2 regions of the Pseudomonas sp. TSO6 genome follow, and region 2 is predicted to be linked to the other one. Evidence: riboswitches for the same ligand, from Rfam matches in the RefSeq annotation. Region 2 holds a riboswitch; the other holds the start of a gene.
What was found. Region 2 has a riboswitch for cobalamin ahead of cobW (cobalamin biosynthesis protein CobW). Riboswitches for the same ligand answer to the same signal wherever they lie in the genome.

Region 1: it holds a riboswitch for cobalamin, as region 2 does, so the genes downstream of both, ACN6NG_RS19020 (ABC transporter substrate-binding protein) here and cobW (cobalamin biosynthesis protein CobW) in region 2, are expected to answer to the same signal.

Annotation. Positions count from the first base shown of each region.
Region 1 covers NZ_JBLZWV010000042.1:77,609-85,273, reverse strand. Annotated here, with positions in the region: gene ACN6NG_RS19040 (OprD family porin) at 1-1,328, opposite strand, end outside; gene ACN6NG_RS19035 (pseudoazurin) at 1,325-1,759, opposite strand; gene ACN6NG_RS19030 (ABC transporter ATP-binding protein) at 1,777-2,565, opposite strand; gene ACN6NG_RS19025 (FecCD family ABC transporter permease) at 2,562-3,578, opposite strand; gene ACN6NG_RS19020 (ABC transporter substrate-binding protein) at 3,578-4,588, opposite strand; cobalamin riboswitch at 4,699-4,896, opposite strand; gene ACN6NG_RS19015 (acetyltransferase domain-containing protein) at 4,925-6,091, opposite strand; gene ACN6NG_RS19010 (TonB-dependent receptor) at 6,235-7,665, opposite strand, start outside.
Region 2 covers NZ_JBLZWV010000032.1:30,783-38,447, forward strand. Annotated here, with positions in the region: gene ACN6NG_RS12685 (branched-chain amino acid aminotransferase) at 1-646, opposite strand, end outside; gene ACN6NG_RS12690 (ATP-binding cassette domain-containing protein) at 880-2,457, opposite strand; gene ACN6NG_RS12695 (hypothetical protein) at 2,813-3,172, opposite strand; gene ACN6NG_RS12700 (glyoxalase superfamily protein) at 3,169-3,546, opposite strand; cobalamin riboswitch at 3,648-3,864, shown strand; gene cobW (cobalamin biosynthesis protein CobW) at 3,965-5,032, shown strand; gene cobN (cobaltochelatase subunit CobN) at 5,036-7,665, shown strand, end outside.

The sequences.
Region 1 (7,665 bases), on a different contig from region 2:
CCGGACAACGGCCACTCCACCGCCAACCGTATCTGGTCCCCGTCCAGCTCAGCCTGCGCCGTGTTCCCCCGGTGCACGTTATGCCTCACCGAGAACGTCGTCCCCTTGGCTTTGCCGCTCTGCACCACATACCGCGCCTCCAGGTCGCGCTCCCAATGCTTGCCACCCTTGCCATACCCCAGGTACGCATACCCGCCATTGGGGTCGACATGTGTGCCGTCGATATCGAACCCCCTCACGTACAGCGCCGTGAGGTTCAACCCCGGCACCCCATAGGCCCCCATGTTCAGGTCATAGCGTGCCTGCCAGGACTTCTCGTTCGGGGCGTTGAAGTCCGACATCTGCACGGCGTTGGCAATGAAGATTGCCCCTCGCGTCACGTAGTCGAACGGGGTGTTGCCGTCGACCTGCTGCCAGCCAAGGCTGAAACCGTGCGGCCCCTGGCTGTAGCGCGAGACCAGGCTCCAGGTGGTGTTGTCGATGCGCCCGGACAGCGCCTTGCCAGTGTCTGTGGTGCGGTACAGGTTGAGGTCCAGGCTGATGCTGCGTCGGTCATCCAGCGCATGGCTGAGGGTACTGCCCAGGTAGTGCTGGTTCCAGCTGTTTTCGTAGCGCGAGGTATAAAGGCTGCCAGTGAACGCTGCGCCGGGGTTCCACACCACACCGGCCAGGTCGAAACTGTTGCCTTGCTTGCCGTTGGAGTAGTTCACCACGAAGCCCTTGTCGTGGCTGGAGGCATTGCGGTCGGTGCTTTCGTTGAAGTGCCCGGCCAGCAGCTTGAGCGTGTCGAAATCGTTGCTGGTGAGGAAGAACCCTGTAGCGGTTTCGGGCAGCAGGCGGCTGTCGGAAGAGCTGAATACCGGGGTCTTGACCCGTTGCTCGCCATAGGAGAGCACGGTATTGGACGCCCGCAACTTCAGCGCTGCGCCTGCACGGCTGTATTCGTTTTTCGGGTGCCCATCGTTATCTACCCCCAGCAGGCGCGCTTTGCCTGCGCGCCCGCCGCCACTGTCGAGTTGCACGCCCAGATAGCCATGGGCATCGACGCCAACACCGATCAGGCCCTGGGTGAAGCCGGACTGAAATGTCCCCATCAAACCGTAGCCCCATTCCTCGGCCTTGCCATTACGTTCGTTGCGCGGTTTGTAGGCATTGCGCGCGGCACTGTTGCGCCCACCGTGCTTGTAGTCGCGTTGGTCGAATACGCTGCGGTTGAGGATGCTCCAGCTGCTGCCTTCGACAAAACCGTTGCTTTGCGACTGCGCGGAGTCGGCCAGGGCCAAGGGCGACAAACCCAGCAACGGCAACGCCAACAACAGCCGGTTCATCGCGCGGCCTCGAGCTTCTGCAACTGGGCCGCGAAGCGGGCATGCGCCCGTGCAGGCAAGCTGGCTGGCAATTCGGCAGCCGGCGCATCACCCACCTGGATCACCATCACCATGCCCATCGCCAGGTGCGGAATGCACTGGATGCCGTATACGCCCGGCACGCTGAAGGTTTGCTCGAACGGCTGGTTCAGTTTGCTCTTGAAGGGTTCGGCGCCGGTGGGCAGCAGGCCGGGCACGCTGGCCGCATTGTGCCCGCTCTGGGTGGGCAGAAAGCGCACGGTGTCGCCGGGGGCAATGCGCAGGTGGTCCGGCTCGTACACCATGGCGCCTTCGCTGCCGCGGTTGAGCATTTTCACTTCATGCACCTCGGCCAGTGCGGCGGGGGCAAGCAGGGCGCTGGCAAGCAGCAGGGCAACAGGGCGCAGCAGCATCAGTAGAACTTCCTGGTTCAGGGGGCGCGAAAACGCAGGATGCGCGCGCCATCGAAGGGGTCGGTGAGGTAGCGGGCATGTACGCCGAAGGTGCACAGCAGGCGCTCGGGGGTGAGGACGTCGAACGGTTTGCCAAGGGCGACCAGGTGGCCCTTGTCGAGCACCGCGACGCGGTCGCAGGTGAGTGCCTGGTTGAGGTCGTGCAAGGCCACCAGCGTGGTGACCGGCAAGGCTTGAACCTGCTGCAGCAGGCTTAGCTGGTGCTGAATGTCCAGGTGGTTGGTCGGCTCGTCCAGCAACAGTACCTGTGGCCGTTGCGCCAAGGCGCGGGCGATGTGCACGCGCTGGCGCTCGCCGCCCGACAGCGAACCCCACAGGCGTGTGCGCAGGTGCAGGGCGTCGAGGTCAGCCAGGGCCTGCTCGACGATGGCACGGTCCTCCCCAGAGAACGGTGCCAGTGCCGACAACCAAGGCGTACGGCCCAGGGCAACGGCATCGAACACACTGATTGCATCGAGGGTGTCAGCCTGTTGCTCAACCAGCGCCAGGGCCTGTGCAACACGGCGGCGGGGCAGCTGTGCCAGCGGTTCGCCCAGCAGTTGCACGCTGCCGCTGGCCGGCTTGCGCAGCCCGGCCAGCAGCTTGAGCAGTGAGGATTTGCCGGAGCCGTTGGGGCCGACAATGCCCAGGGTTTCACCTGCTACAACGTGCAGGTCGATATCGCGCAGCACGGTATTGCCGGCCAGTTGCAGCCCCAGGCCCTGGCAGCTCAGTGGCGCAAGCTGTGCAGCGATCATGACCGTCATGAGTGCCCTCGGCGGCTGACCAGAATCAGTGCGAACACCGGTGCACCGATCAGTGCGGTTACCACGCCCACGGGAATCACCTGGCCTGTAATCAAGGTGCGCGAAAGGACGTCGGCGGCAATCAGGAACAGTGCGCCGCCCAGTGCGCTGGCGGGCAACAGGCGGCTGTGCCCGGGGCCGAGCAGCAGGCGCAGGGCATGCGGGATTACCAGCCCGACAAAGCCGATGGCGCCGACGATGGACACCATCACCGCCGTGACCAGTGCCGTGCAACTGATCAGCAGTAACTGGGTGCGCCGCACCGGGATGCCCAGCGATGCAGCCGAATCGGCGCCGAAGGTGAAGGCGTCCAGCGCGCGGCGGTGCAACAGGCACACCACCAGGCCGAACAGCGCCACCGGCACAGCCAGCCACACGGAAGGCCAACGCACGCCGCTGAGATTGCCCAGTAGCCAGAACAGGATGCCGCGTGCCTGTTCGGCGGTGGCCGACTTGGTGATGAGAAAAGCGGTGAGGGCGGTGAACAGTTGCGAGCCGGCGATGCCGGCGAGGATCACCTGCGCGTTGTTGCTGCCTGGGCCGGCCGCGCGGGCCAGTAGCAGCACCAGGGCGAACGCAGCCAATGCACCGATGAAGGCGCCACCGGACATGCTCAGCGCCAGGCTACCCAGGCCCAGCAGGCCGACCAGCACTGCACCGGTCGAGGCGCCGGCCGACAAGCCCAGCAGGTACGGCTCGGCCAGCGGGTTGCGCAGCAGCGCCTGGAGCACCACACCGCAGGTGGCCAGGCCGGCACCGCAGGCTGCAGCGACCAGGGTGCGGGTCAGGCGGTAGTTCCAGACGATGCCGGCGTCGATCGGGTCAACCGGGTAGCCGGCCTGCCACAGGTGGTTGGCCAGCACCTGGCCGACCACGCTGGGTGACAGGTTGGTCTCACCGATGGCAGTGCCGGCCAGCAAGGCGGCCAACAGTGCCGCCAAGGCGATTGCGATGCAGGGTAACAGGCGAATCATCACTGGGCCGCTTTACCGCTGGCGAAGGCGGCGGACAGAGTCTGCAGGCCACGGAACAAACGGATGCCGGCCTGCATGGCGTCGGCGTCGAGGACGATGATGCGGTTGTGCTTCACCGCGTCCATGTTGCGGGTTACCGGGTCGTTGCGCAGGAATTCCAGCTTTTTCTGGTAGTCGTCGGCGGGGAAGCGGCGGCGGTCCATGCGGGCGATGATCAGCCAGGTGGGGTTGGCCTTGGTCAGGGTTTCCCAGCCTACGGTAGGCCACTCTTCGGTGGACTCGACCACATTGCGCACGCCCAACGTGCGCAGCATGAAGTCAGCGACCCCTTGACGGCCCGCCACGTAAGGGTCGATGTCGAGGTCGGCGCTGGAGAACCAGAACAGTGCCGAAGTGGTGGACAGGTCCTTGCCGGCCAGTTGTGCCTTGGCGCTGTCCAGGCGGCCTTTCAGCTCGGCATTCAACGCAGTGCCGCGGTCCTGCACATCAAAGATCTCGGCCAGCTGGCTGACGCTCTTGTAGATGCTGCTGACCTGGAACGCCTGCAGGCGGGTACCGTCGGCGCCGACCAGGTTGTCCTTGCCTTCGCAGTCCGACGGCAGCAGGTAGGTGGGGATCTTCAGTTCATCGAACTGCTCGCGGGTGCCGACCACACCCTGGGCGCCGACCATCCATTCGAACTGCACCGTTACCAGTTGCGGGCGCTTGCCGACCACGGCCTCGAAGCTGGGGTCGTTGTCGGCCAGGCGCGGCACCTTGTCGTTCTGCGCCTGGTACTCGGGCAGCACGTTGTTGAACCACAGCGAAGTGCCCGCCAGCCTGTCGCCCAGCCCGAGTGCGTAGAGCATCTCGGTGCCGGCCTGGCCGATGGTGACGGCGCGCTGCGGCGCCTGGGCGAAGGTTTGCGGTTTGCCGCAGTTCTCGACCGTGAGCGGGTAGTGGGTGGCAGCGGCCTGGGCCAGGCCAGTAAGGCCAAGGCCGGCGAGCAGGGTGGCGAAACGGGGCAGCATGCTGGGCGATCTCCTATCGGACAGTTCGGGTGAGGAACGCACGGACAGGCATCGCCGAGCCCCGCCGATGGCAGGGGCAACACTGATGGCCAATCCCGGACACCCCGCCGGTTGGTAAATGTAGGCCGGCAGGTCTCCTGACTGGTGCGTCATGGCCCGGCTCCGGCCTTCCCGGGCGCGTGGCCCAGTGGCATCGATGGAGCAGGCTCGGCACCTACAGTTGCGGGGGCAGTTCCGTTTGGCCCGTATTGACGGGCCTGGGATTCCCTATTAATTCCGTGGTGGAAACCGGCGGCCCGCATGGTAGACCATCGCGCCGCCGGGTGAAAACGCTTTTCAGAAGTACTTCAGCCAGGTGATGTCGCGGCGGCGCGCTTTCAGGCGGGCGAACCCGCGCACCGGCAAGTACAGCGAAACCGCCAGCGCCGCTGCACCCAGCCACACCGCCGTGATGCCGTCGAAACCGAAATAGTCGCCATGGTTGAGGCCGAACAGCGCCACGCAGGCCAGGTACAGCAGCTTCAGCACGTACAGGTGCAACAGGTAGAAGAACATCGGTGCTGCGCCAAACACTGCCAGCGCGCTGATCCACCGGGCCTGGCCGGCGCGCTCGAAGGCGCGCAGCAACAGCAGGCCGCAGCCCAGGGTCAGGGCCAGGAACAGCAGTGACGGCGGGTATTTGGTGATGTTGAAGAAGCTCATCACGGTTTGGGTGAGGGTCGGGTAACCGCTCCACGGCGCCTCGCCATAGCCGTTGAACAGGCGCAACACGACAAAGCCGAGCAATGCGATCAGCCCAGTCAGCAGCAGGCGCTGCTGGCGTTGGCCGGCCAGGCTGCCACGGGCGAACCAGGGCCCCAGCCCATAACCCAGGGCGATGACGCCGATCCAAGGCAGCACCGGGTAAGACGTGCGCAGGCGCAGGTTTTCGGAGAACTCAAGCCAGCCACGGTCGTGCAGGATTGCCCATGGCACGTGCAGGGCAGACTCCACGCCAAAGTGCAGGCCGTCGAGCAGGTTGTGGCCGGCGACAATGACTGCGCCCAGGGCGAGCAGGGCGGCACGTGGCAGCCATACCAGCAGCGACAGGGCGATCATGCTGACGCCGATGGCCCAGATGACTTGTAGGTAGATGACGCTAGGGGGCAGCTGGAAGGTCCAGGCGAAGTTGACCAGGGTGAATTCCAGCACCACCAGGAACAGCCCGCGCTTGAACAGGAACGCCGAGACATCGCCACGGCCCTGGTGTTTTTCGCCATACAGCCAGGCCGACAGGCCGGTCAGCAGGACGAACACTGGCGCACACAGGTGGGCCAGGGTGCGGCTGAAGAACAGCGAAGGCTCTGTGGCGTCGATGGTCATCGGGTCGCTGACCTGGCGGTGCAGGTAGAACGTTTCGCGGACGTGGTCCAGAAGCATGAACAGAATCACCAGGCCGCGCAGGGCATCGATGCTCTGCAGGCGCTGGGTGATCAAGGAGGGCGTGGCGCTGGCGCTTGTCATGGAGGGTCGCTGATAGGAATGAATGTCATGTGAAATGTTATCTTATAACTAATTGGTTAGAGGTGGGTAGGGGTTTTTTGTGTTACCTGTGCCGGCCCCTTCGCGGGCGAGCCCGCGAAGAGGCCGGCACAGGCAGGCTCAGATCAGAAGCTGTAATCCACCGTCGCAAAGTACGATCGTGGCATCCCCATCAACCACTGCTGCCCACTGAACGCCGACTGCACATATTCACGATCAAACAGGTTGTTCAACTGCAGCCCCAACTTCACATCCGGCAGCACCTGCCAGGCGATGTTGGCATCGACCACGGTGTACCCGGGGGCGCTCTGGGTATTGGCGGTATCGGCATAACGCTCATCTACGTAGCGCGCACCAATGCCGGCCTCTACCTGCTGGCCGAAGCCTTTGCTCAGCCACAGATTGGCGGTACGCCGTGGCACGTTGGCCGGCCGGTTGCCGGCGCGGTCCTGCGCTACGCCGCCGACCATCTCGTCGAAATCGTCATACCTGGCGCGCACCAGCGACGCGTTGGCCGACACCTGCCACTGATGCGCCAATGCCAGTTCCAGTGTTGCCTCAAGGCCATCGGACGTCTGCTGCCCAGCTTGTTGCTTCTCGTGGGTGATCGGGTCGTCCACCAGCAGCTTCTTCTTGACGATGTGGTAGGCGGCCAGCGTCCATTCGCCACGGCCGTCCCAGAAGCGCTGCTTGAGGCCTACCTCGGTCTGCTTCGCCTCGGTCAGGTCATAGTGCATCTGGGTGGGGCTGAGGCTGATGAGGTTGTTGACCCCCTCCTGGCTGGTGGAGTACTGCCCGTACAGCGACAGGTCGTCGGTGGCGGCGAACACCAGCCCGGCGCGCCAGTTGCCACCTTGCAGGCTGCGGTCGCTGCGGCTGTCGTTGGTCAGGTTGGTGCGGTCGATGTGGTTCTGGTCGCGGCGCACGCCGGTGACCAGCGACAGCCGGTCGCTCAGCTGCAGGCGGTTTTCGGCGAACAGGGCAAAGGTGTGGGTGCTGGACAAGGTTTGCGGGCGCAGCGGCGAGGCGCTGTGAAACCAGCCCGGTTCTGGTTGCCAGGGGTCGATGTAGTCGCCGCCCACATCGTTGTAGGGCGCGTTGCTGTCGACGTTGAAGCGGACCTTGTTGTATTCCGCGCCGACCACGGTCTTGCTGGCCAGGCCGAACACGCTGTGGTCAAAGGTGAAGGTCTGGCGGTCGCCGAACTGTTCCTGGTTGTGCTTGATTTCCAGGTAGCTGCCGCGCTGCAATTGCTGGCGCTCGGCGTCCCAGCTGTAGTCTTCGGCGTTGCGCCAGTGGCGGCGGCTCTTGATGTAGTACAGCTGATTGCTGGCGCTGACGTGGTCGTTCAACGTCCAGTCGGTGGTCAGCCGGGTCCACTCATCGACGTAGTGCTGCACGTCGTTCTGCACGTTGTAGTTTTTCTTGCGCAGGCTGCTGCGGTAGTGCCCGTCGATCAGCGGGGTGCCGTAGTAGTTGGCAGGCTCTGCATCGCCACGGTCGTGGGCAAGGGTGAAGCTGAGGTCGTCACTGGCATCGAAACGCAGCGCGGCACT
Region 2 (7,665 bases):
TGGTATGGGTCAGCGGATCGAGGTAAATGGCGTCGGCGAAGTTGGCCTTCTTGGCTTCAGCGCCTGGCTGCAGGCTGGCGGCGTAGTTGCCACCGACCTTGGCTGCGCCGGTGCCTTGTGGGGCGGCGCGGTCGAAGCTGGAGATCTGGAAGTTGTGCGGCTTCATGCCGCCCTTGAAGTACGAGCCAACCGGAATGGCGAAGACCGAGAAGATGAACTCGGGGGCGGTGCGCACGCCAATGTTGTCACCGGTGCCGATCACGAACGGGCGCAGGTACAGGGCGCCTTTGCCGTGCGGTGGCACGAACTTTTCGTTGGCCTTGACCACTTGTTTGCACGCTTCGATGAACACATCGGTCGGCACATGCGGCATCAGCAGGCGCGCGCAGCTGCGCTGCATGCGGGCGGCGTTCTGGTCCGGGCGGAACAGGTTGATCGAGCCGTCCTTGCAACGGTAGGCCTTGAGGCCTTCGAAGCATTGCTGGCCGTAGTGCAGGGCCGTGGAGCCTTCACTGATGTGCAGCACGTTGTCGTCGGTCAGGGTGCCCTTGTCCCACTCGCCATTGCGCCATACGGACAGGTAGCGTTTGTCGGTTTTGATGTAGTCGAAACCCAGCTTGTCCCAGTTAATGCTTTCGTTGCTCATGACACCCTCATTGTCTTGCAAGTGCCCGATCGCTCGGGCTGCTGTTATATGCGCACCACGCCACCATAATACATCCGTCGCGGATCGGGAACGGCCAGTCACGAATTGATAGCCTGCGATGCATTATTCTCGGTCCGCGGTCGTTGTAGGAGCAGCCTTGTGCTGCGAAGAGGCCGGTCCATTGGATGCAATTGTGTCGCCAGTACCGGCCCTTTCGCAGCACAAGGCTGCTCCTACAAGTGCAGGTAGCCATGCAGGGCCAGGTTTTCCAGCAATACCGAATCATGGGACGCTACCATCAGCGCCCCGCGAAACTGCCCGAGCATGCGCTCCAGGGCTGCCAGTGACGGCAGGTCAAGGTGGTTGCCGGGCTCATCCAGCAGCAACAGGTCGAGGGGGCGCTCGCGGTATAGGACGGCGGCCAGCGCTGCCTTCATCCGTTCGCCGCCGCTGAGCAGGCTGCTAGGCAGCTCGATACGGGCCGCATCCAGGCCCAGTTGTGCCAGGCGGCTGCGCAATTCGCCCTGGGCCAGCACCGGGTTGGCTTGGCGCAGGTGTTCAAGCACGCTGCTGTGGCCTGCCAGCGTGCTGCAGTGTTGGTCGAGCAGGGCGGTTTCGCCACTGAGGCGGAACGTGTCGGGCGATGCCGGTAATTCCCCGTTCAGCAGCCTCAGCAGCGTGGACTTGCCACTGCCATTGGCGCCGACCAGGCCCAGCCGCTGGCCCAGGCACAAGCGCAGGTCAAGCGGTTTGCGGGTGCCATGGGGCAAGCGAAGTGCCTGCAGCGCCAACACTTCGCGGCCGAAATGACGCTGGGGCGTGGGAGCATGCAAGGTAATCGCAGTGGCTTGCTCGACCTCGCGGGCGGCGTCATGCACTTTGCCGAGCAGTGCTTGCCGGGCATTGCGATGATCACGCCGCTGCTTGCCCGCCGTGGCCTGGCTGCGTTCCTGCTGGCGGTCGACCAGGATCTTGGCCTGGTTGGCATGCCTGGCTTGACGCCCGGCCCGGGCCTGATGGCGTTCCAGCTCTTCGCGCTGGCGCTGCAGTTCACGGGCCTGGCGTTGTTGCTCCTGCTTCAGCCGGGCAAGTTGCTGCTGGGCCTGCGCCACCTGGCTGGCTTTTTGTGCTGCATAGAAGCTGTAGTTGCCGCCATAGGCCTGCAACCCCAGGCTGGACAGTTCGACAATGCGCGCCATGTGCGCCAGCAGGCTGCGATCGTGGCTGATTACCAGCAAACCTCGGTCCCAGCCCTCGATCATGCTCAGCAGCTGGGCACGGGCGTTGCTGTCCAGGTGATTGCTTGGTTCGTCGAGTATCAGGTAGTCGGCACCGCTGAGCCATGCGCCTGCCAGCGCCACGCGCATGGCCTGGCCGCCGCTCAGGCTGCGTGCGGGCTGGCGCCAGTCAAGGTGACCCAGGCCGTTGCGCTGCAGGTGCATCTGCAATTGCTCGCGGATATCCCAGCGGTCGCCAACGGCGTCGAAATCCTGGGGGTTGATGCTGCCTTGCTCGATGCGCTCGAGCGCCGCAACCACCGCCCCCACCTGCGCCAGGTCGGCAAGCGTGGCGCTGCGCTCGATTACCTGCTGGTTCAGCAGATGGACAGGCCCACGGCGCCTGCACTTGCCGCTGCTTGGTGCACGCTGGCCGGCAAGAACCTGCCCTAGCAGGCTCTTGCCCACGCCATTGCGCCCGACCAGGCCGGTACGCCGTTGGTCGAAGGTTTCGTTAAGGTCGGTAAACAGTAGCCGGCCATCAGGCAAGGCCAAGGAGACGCTGTCCAGCGTCAGGATCGACGTGTTCGTCATGCACAACTCCACAAATGCCGCTACATCTCCGGAGCAAACCGGAGGCTGAAGACTGGCCGTCGAATGGACGGCGGCATCAATGGCGCATTGGACGAACACCTCGTAATGGGGGAGTGCGTAGCCTAACGGAGCGTCGGGGGCGGGTAAAGTACCGCCTGCCATGTATGGGGTTCCTGCACTGGCCTCATCGCCGGCAAGCCAGCTCCCACAGGTACTGCGCATGGCGGCAGGTCGGCGTGGTCAGGGTGGAGCTACAGGTACTGCGCATGGGCGTCAGGCCGGCGCGGTCAGGGTGGGAGCTGGCTTGCCGGCGATGCGCCGCGCGAGCGGCGCCCGAGCTTGTCTGGCCCTGGGCTCAGTGCCCCGTCAAGCGCTTGGCCCAGTCGCCTCCGTGGCTCTGTTTGCAGGCCTCTTCGCTGTCAAACCGTACATGCCAGGCCGGGTGATCCAGTTGTATGCCGGCGTGGTCCAACGCCTGACGGGTCAGTGCAAGCATGCGTGCCTTTGCTTCACCCGCCACAGCAGCGACTTTCTCGGCCTCTTGTTCAAACACCCAAGTAATACGCAGGCTGGCCGGAAAGTTCTCAGGATCCAGGCGATGGGTGAGCCAGGTGAACCCGACGATTTCTGCCTTGGCGGTTTCACAGGCGTCCGTCAGGCACGCTACCAGCTCCCGCTCCAGGCGGGCCATTTCGCGTTTGCCCAGCGCCTTCACAGGTTGGCCTCCTCATCGATCTGCTGGCAGAAGCGCAGGCGGTTGCCGAACGGGTCGCACACCTGCATCTGCAGGCCCCAGTCCAGGCGCTCGGCTTCGGGCCGGGCGTAACCGTACTGTTTGCCTTGCAGTTCATGCTCCAGCGCCCGCAAGTCGTCGAGGCGTGCGAACACTGTAGAGCCGGGGCAGGCATCGCCATGGTGCTCGGTAAGGTGCAGGATCAGGCCATCGCGGTGAATCTGCATGTAGAACGGCAGGTCCGGGCTGAAGCGGTGCTCCCAGTCCAGGCTGAAACCGAGGAAATCCATGTAGAACTCCCTGGCCTTGTCGACCGAGAAGATGCGCAGTACCGGGATGGCGGGGGCGAGGGGCATGGGGCGTCCTTGACAGTGGGCAAAGTCGCCACTGTACCGCAGTGCTGCCAAGAGTTGTCGGCAAGCCCCGCAGCAATGGTTGACCACCCGCCAGCCACTGCGTAGCCTTGCCACTTCGAGGTTCTTCGGCCAGGCCGAAGCTAAGACGGGAACGCGGTAAAAGCCGCGGCTGCCCCCGCAACTGTAAGCACCGACAACGGATCGACACAGCCACTGCGCCAACGCGCGGGAAGGCGTCATCCCGCCAGCCCGCCGTTCAACTGAACGGGGTGATGGAACGGTGCAAGCCAGGAGACCTGCCTCGCAACGTTTTCGACTTTCAACCGGGCGGGGTGATCCGGTGGCGAACAAGCCCGGCCGGCCTGGCCCGCGGCTGTCGTCCTGCATGCCCGCGCCACTCTGCCAAGGGCAATGCGACATGAAAACACTGGCCAAGCTCCCCGTTACCATCGTCACCGGCTTTCTCGGCTCGGGCAAGACCACCTTGCTGCGCCACATGCTCGACAACGCCCAGGGCCGCCGCATTGCGGTCATCGTCAACGAGTTCGGCGAACTGGGCATCGACGGCGAAATCCTCAAGCAGTGCAGCATCGGTTGCACCGAAGAAGAAGCCAGCGGCCGCGTCTATGAACTGGCCAACGGCTGCCTGTGCTGCACCGTGCAGGAAGAGTTCTTCCCGGTCATGCGCGAGCTGGTGGCACGCCGTGGCGACCTGGACCACATCCTGATCGAAACCAGCGGCCTGGCCCTGCCCAAACCGCTGGTGCAAGCCTTCCAGTGGCCGGAAATCCGTAACGCCTGCACTGTCGACGCAGTCATCACCGTGGTCGACAGCCCGGCCGTGGCCGCCGGCACGTTCGCCGCCTACCCGGACCAGGTCGATGCCCAGCGCAAGCTCGACCCTAATTTGGACCACGAATCGCCACTGCACGAACTGTTCGCCGATCAGCTGGCCAGCGCCGACCTGGTGGTACTGAACAAGGCCGACCTGATCGACGCCGAAGGCTTGGCCAAGGTCCGCGCCGAAGTGGCCGAAGAACTACCGCCGGCAGTCAAGGTGGTCGAGGCCAGCAGCGGCAAGCTGCCACTCGAGGTGCTGCTGGGCGTGGGCGCCGAGTCCGAGGCACACATCGATGGCCGCCGCACCCACCACGATTCGCACCACGACGGCGATGATCATGACGACCATGATCACGACGCTTTCGATTCCATTTCCATCGACCTGCCAGAGGCTGACGAAAGCCTGCTGCTCGACGCCCTCACCCAGCTGGTGGTGGAGTTCGGCATCCTGCGCGCCAAAGGCTTCGCGGCCATCCCGGGCAAGCCGATGCGCCTGCTGGTACAAGGCGTGGGTACCCGTTTCGACAAGCACTTCGACCGCGCCTGGCGTGCCGACGAGCCGCGCATCACCCGCCTGGTGCTGATCGGCCAGGAACTGGACGCTGCCCAGCTGGAAGCGCGCCTGCGCCAGGCCTTGGGCGCCTGACCCGTGCACCTGCTGCGGACCCAGCCCGGCGGCTTCGTGCCGGATGACAGTATTGCCGACCTCGGCCAGACACCTGCCGAGCTGGTGATTCTCTGCAGCGGCGATTCGCACCTGGCGTTGCTCGCCGATACCGCCGAGCAATTGCCTGAAGGCTTCCCCAGCCTGCGCCTGGCCAACCCGATGCAGGTGCAGAACCACGCTTCGGTCGACCTGTATGTCGACCAGGTGCTGCGCCATGCCAAGGTCATCCTGGTGTCGCTGCACGGCGGCGTCGGCTACTGGCGCTATGGTGTCGAGCAACTGGTCGAGCTGGCCGCCCGTGGTGTGCAGCTGATACTGGTGCCGGGCGATGATCGCCCGGACCCGGAGCTGACCCGCCTGGGCACCGTCACGGGCGACCAGGCCGAGCGCCTCTGGCACTACTTGCGCCAGGGCGGCAAGGCCAATGCCATCAACCTGTACAACTGCCTGGCCAACCAGTGGCTGGGCCGCGATTATGCCTGGGACGAGCCGCAACCCTTGCCGCGCACCGCTGTGTATCACCCGGCCAAGGGCAGTGTGGCACTGGAAGACTGGTACCCGCACTGGCACCCGGACTACCCGGTGGCGCCGCTGCTGTTCTACCGCTCCCACTTGCAGGCGGCCAACACCGCGTTCATCGACGTGTTCTGCCAGCGCCTGCAAGCCGCTGGCTTGAACCCGTTGCCGATTGCCGTGGCCAGCCTCAAGGAAAGCGCCTGCCTGGAGCAGGTCCAAGCCTGGCTGGACGAAGTCGGTGCCGAAGTGCTGGTCAATACCACCGGTTTTGCCCTGTCCAGCCCCGAACGGCCCAACCTGCGCCCGTTCCGCCGTGACATTCCGGTGCTGCAGGCCATCTGCGCGCAGGACAACCAGCCCGGCTGGGAAGCCAGCGAGCAGGGGCTGGGTGCGCGCGACCTGGCCATGCACATCGCCTTGCCCGAACTGGACGGGCGCATCATTACCCGCCCGGTCAGTTTCAAGGACATGGCCTGGCGCAGCGAGCGCAGCCAGTCCGACGTGGTGTGCTACCGCGCCCACCCCGAGCGCATGGACTTCGTCGCCGAGCTGGCCCGCCGCTGGGTCGAGCTGGCGCGCCTGCCCAACGCCCAGAAGCGCGTGGCCCTGGTAATGGCCAACTACCCGACCCGCGATGGCCGCATTGGCAACGGCGTTGGCCTGGACACGCCCGCTGCCGCACTGAACATTCTCAAGGCGCTGCAGACCGAAAGCTATCCGCTGGCCGATTTGCCGGGCAGCGGCACGCAACTGATTCACCAACTGCTCGGCGGCGTGACCAACGACCTTGACCACCTCGACCAGCGCCCTTGCGCCCAGAGCCTGAGCCTGGCCGACTACCAGGCCGCCTTCGAGCGCTTGCCCGAGGCCAATCGCCAGGCAGTGCTGGAGCGCTGGGGGCCGCCCGAGCAGGACCCGATGTACCGCAGCGGCCGGCTGATGGTGGCCGGCTTGCGCTTTGGCCTGACCTTCGTCGGCATCCAGCCCGCCCGGGGTTACCAGGTAGACCCCAGCGCGGTGTATCACGACCCCGACCTGGTGCCGCCGCACGGCTACCTGGCGTTCCACTTCTGGCTGCGCCACGCGTTCGCCGCCGACGCGGTGATCCATGTCGGCAAGCACGGCAACCTTGAGTGGCTGCCCGGTAAGGGCGTCGGCTTGTCGGCGCAGTGCTGGCCAGACGCGCTGCTTGGCCCGCTGCCGAACATCTACCCGTTCATTGTCAACGACCCGGGCGAGGGCGCCCAGGCCAAGCGCCGTACCCAGGCGGTGATCATCGACCACTTGATGCCGCCGCTGACCCGCGCCGAAACCTACGGCCCGTTGCGCCACCTGGAGCAACTGGCCGACGAGTTCTACGAAGCGCAGCTACTCGACCCGCGGCGTGCCCGCGAGTTGCAGCGCGATATCCTCGAGCTGGTCAAGGTCAACCACATCGACCGTGAGCTGCAACTGGAAGGGCAGCTGGACGATGCCGCCGTCTGGCTGCCGCGCCTGGACACCTATCTGTGCGACCTGAAGGAATCGCAGATTCGCGATGGGCTGCACGTGTTTGGCCAATCGCCAGAAGGGCGGCTGCGCCTGGACACGCTGCTGGCGCTGTTGCGGGTTGAGCGTGGCGACGGTCGTGGCGGTAATGCCAGCCTGCTGCGGGCCCTGGCCAAGGCACTGGTGCCAGGCTTTGATCCGCTCGATTGCGAGCTTGGGCTGCCCTGGCAGGGCGCACGCCCTCAGCAGCTTCTGGCCATGAGCAGTGAGCCCTGGCGCACCTGTGGCGATACCCGCGAGCGCCTGGAGCTTTTGGCGCAGCAGGTGATCGAGCAAGCGCTGGGAGGCACCCTGCAGCTGCCTGAATCGAGCGAATGGCAGCCGGTGCGTGACGTGGTGCAGGCCTTGCGCGAAGCGGTGGCGCCCAGCCTGGATGCCTGCGGCGCTGCTGAGATGAGTGGCCTGCTGGCGGCGCTGGCCGGGCGATTCGTGCCTGCCGGCCCCAGCGGTGCGCCCAGCCGTGGGCGCCTCGACGTGCTGCCCACCGGCCGCAACTTCTATACCGTGGACGTGCGCAACCTGCCCACTACCACGGCCTGGCGCCTGGG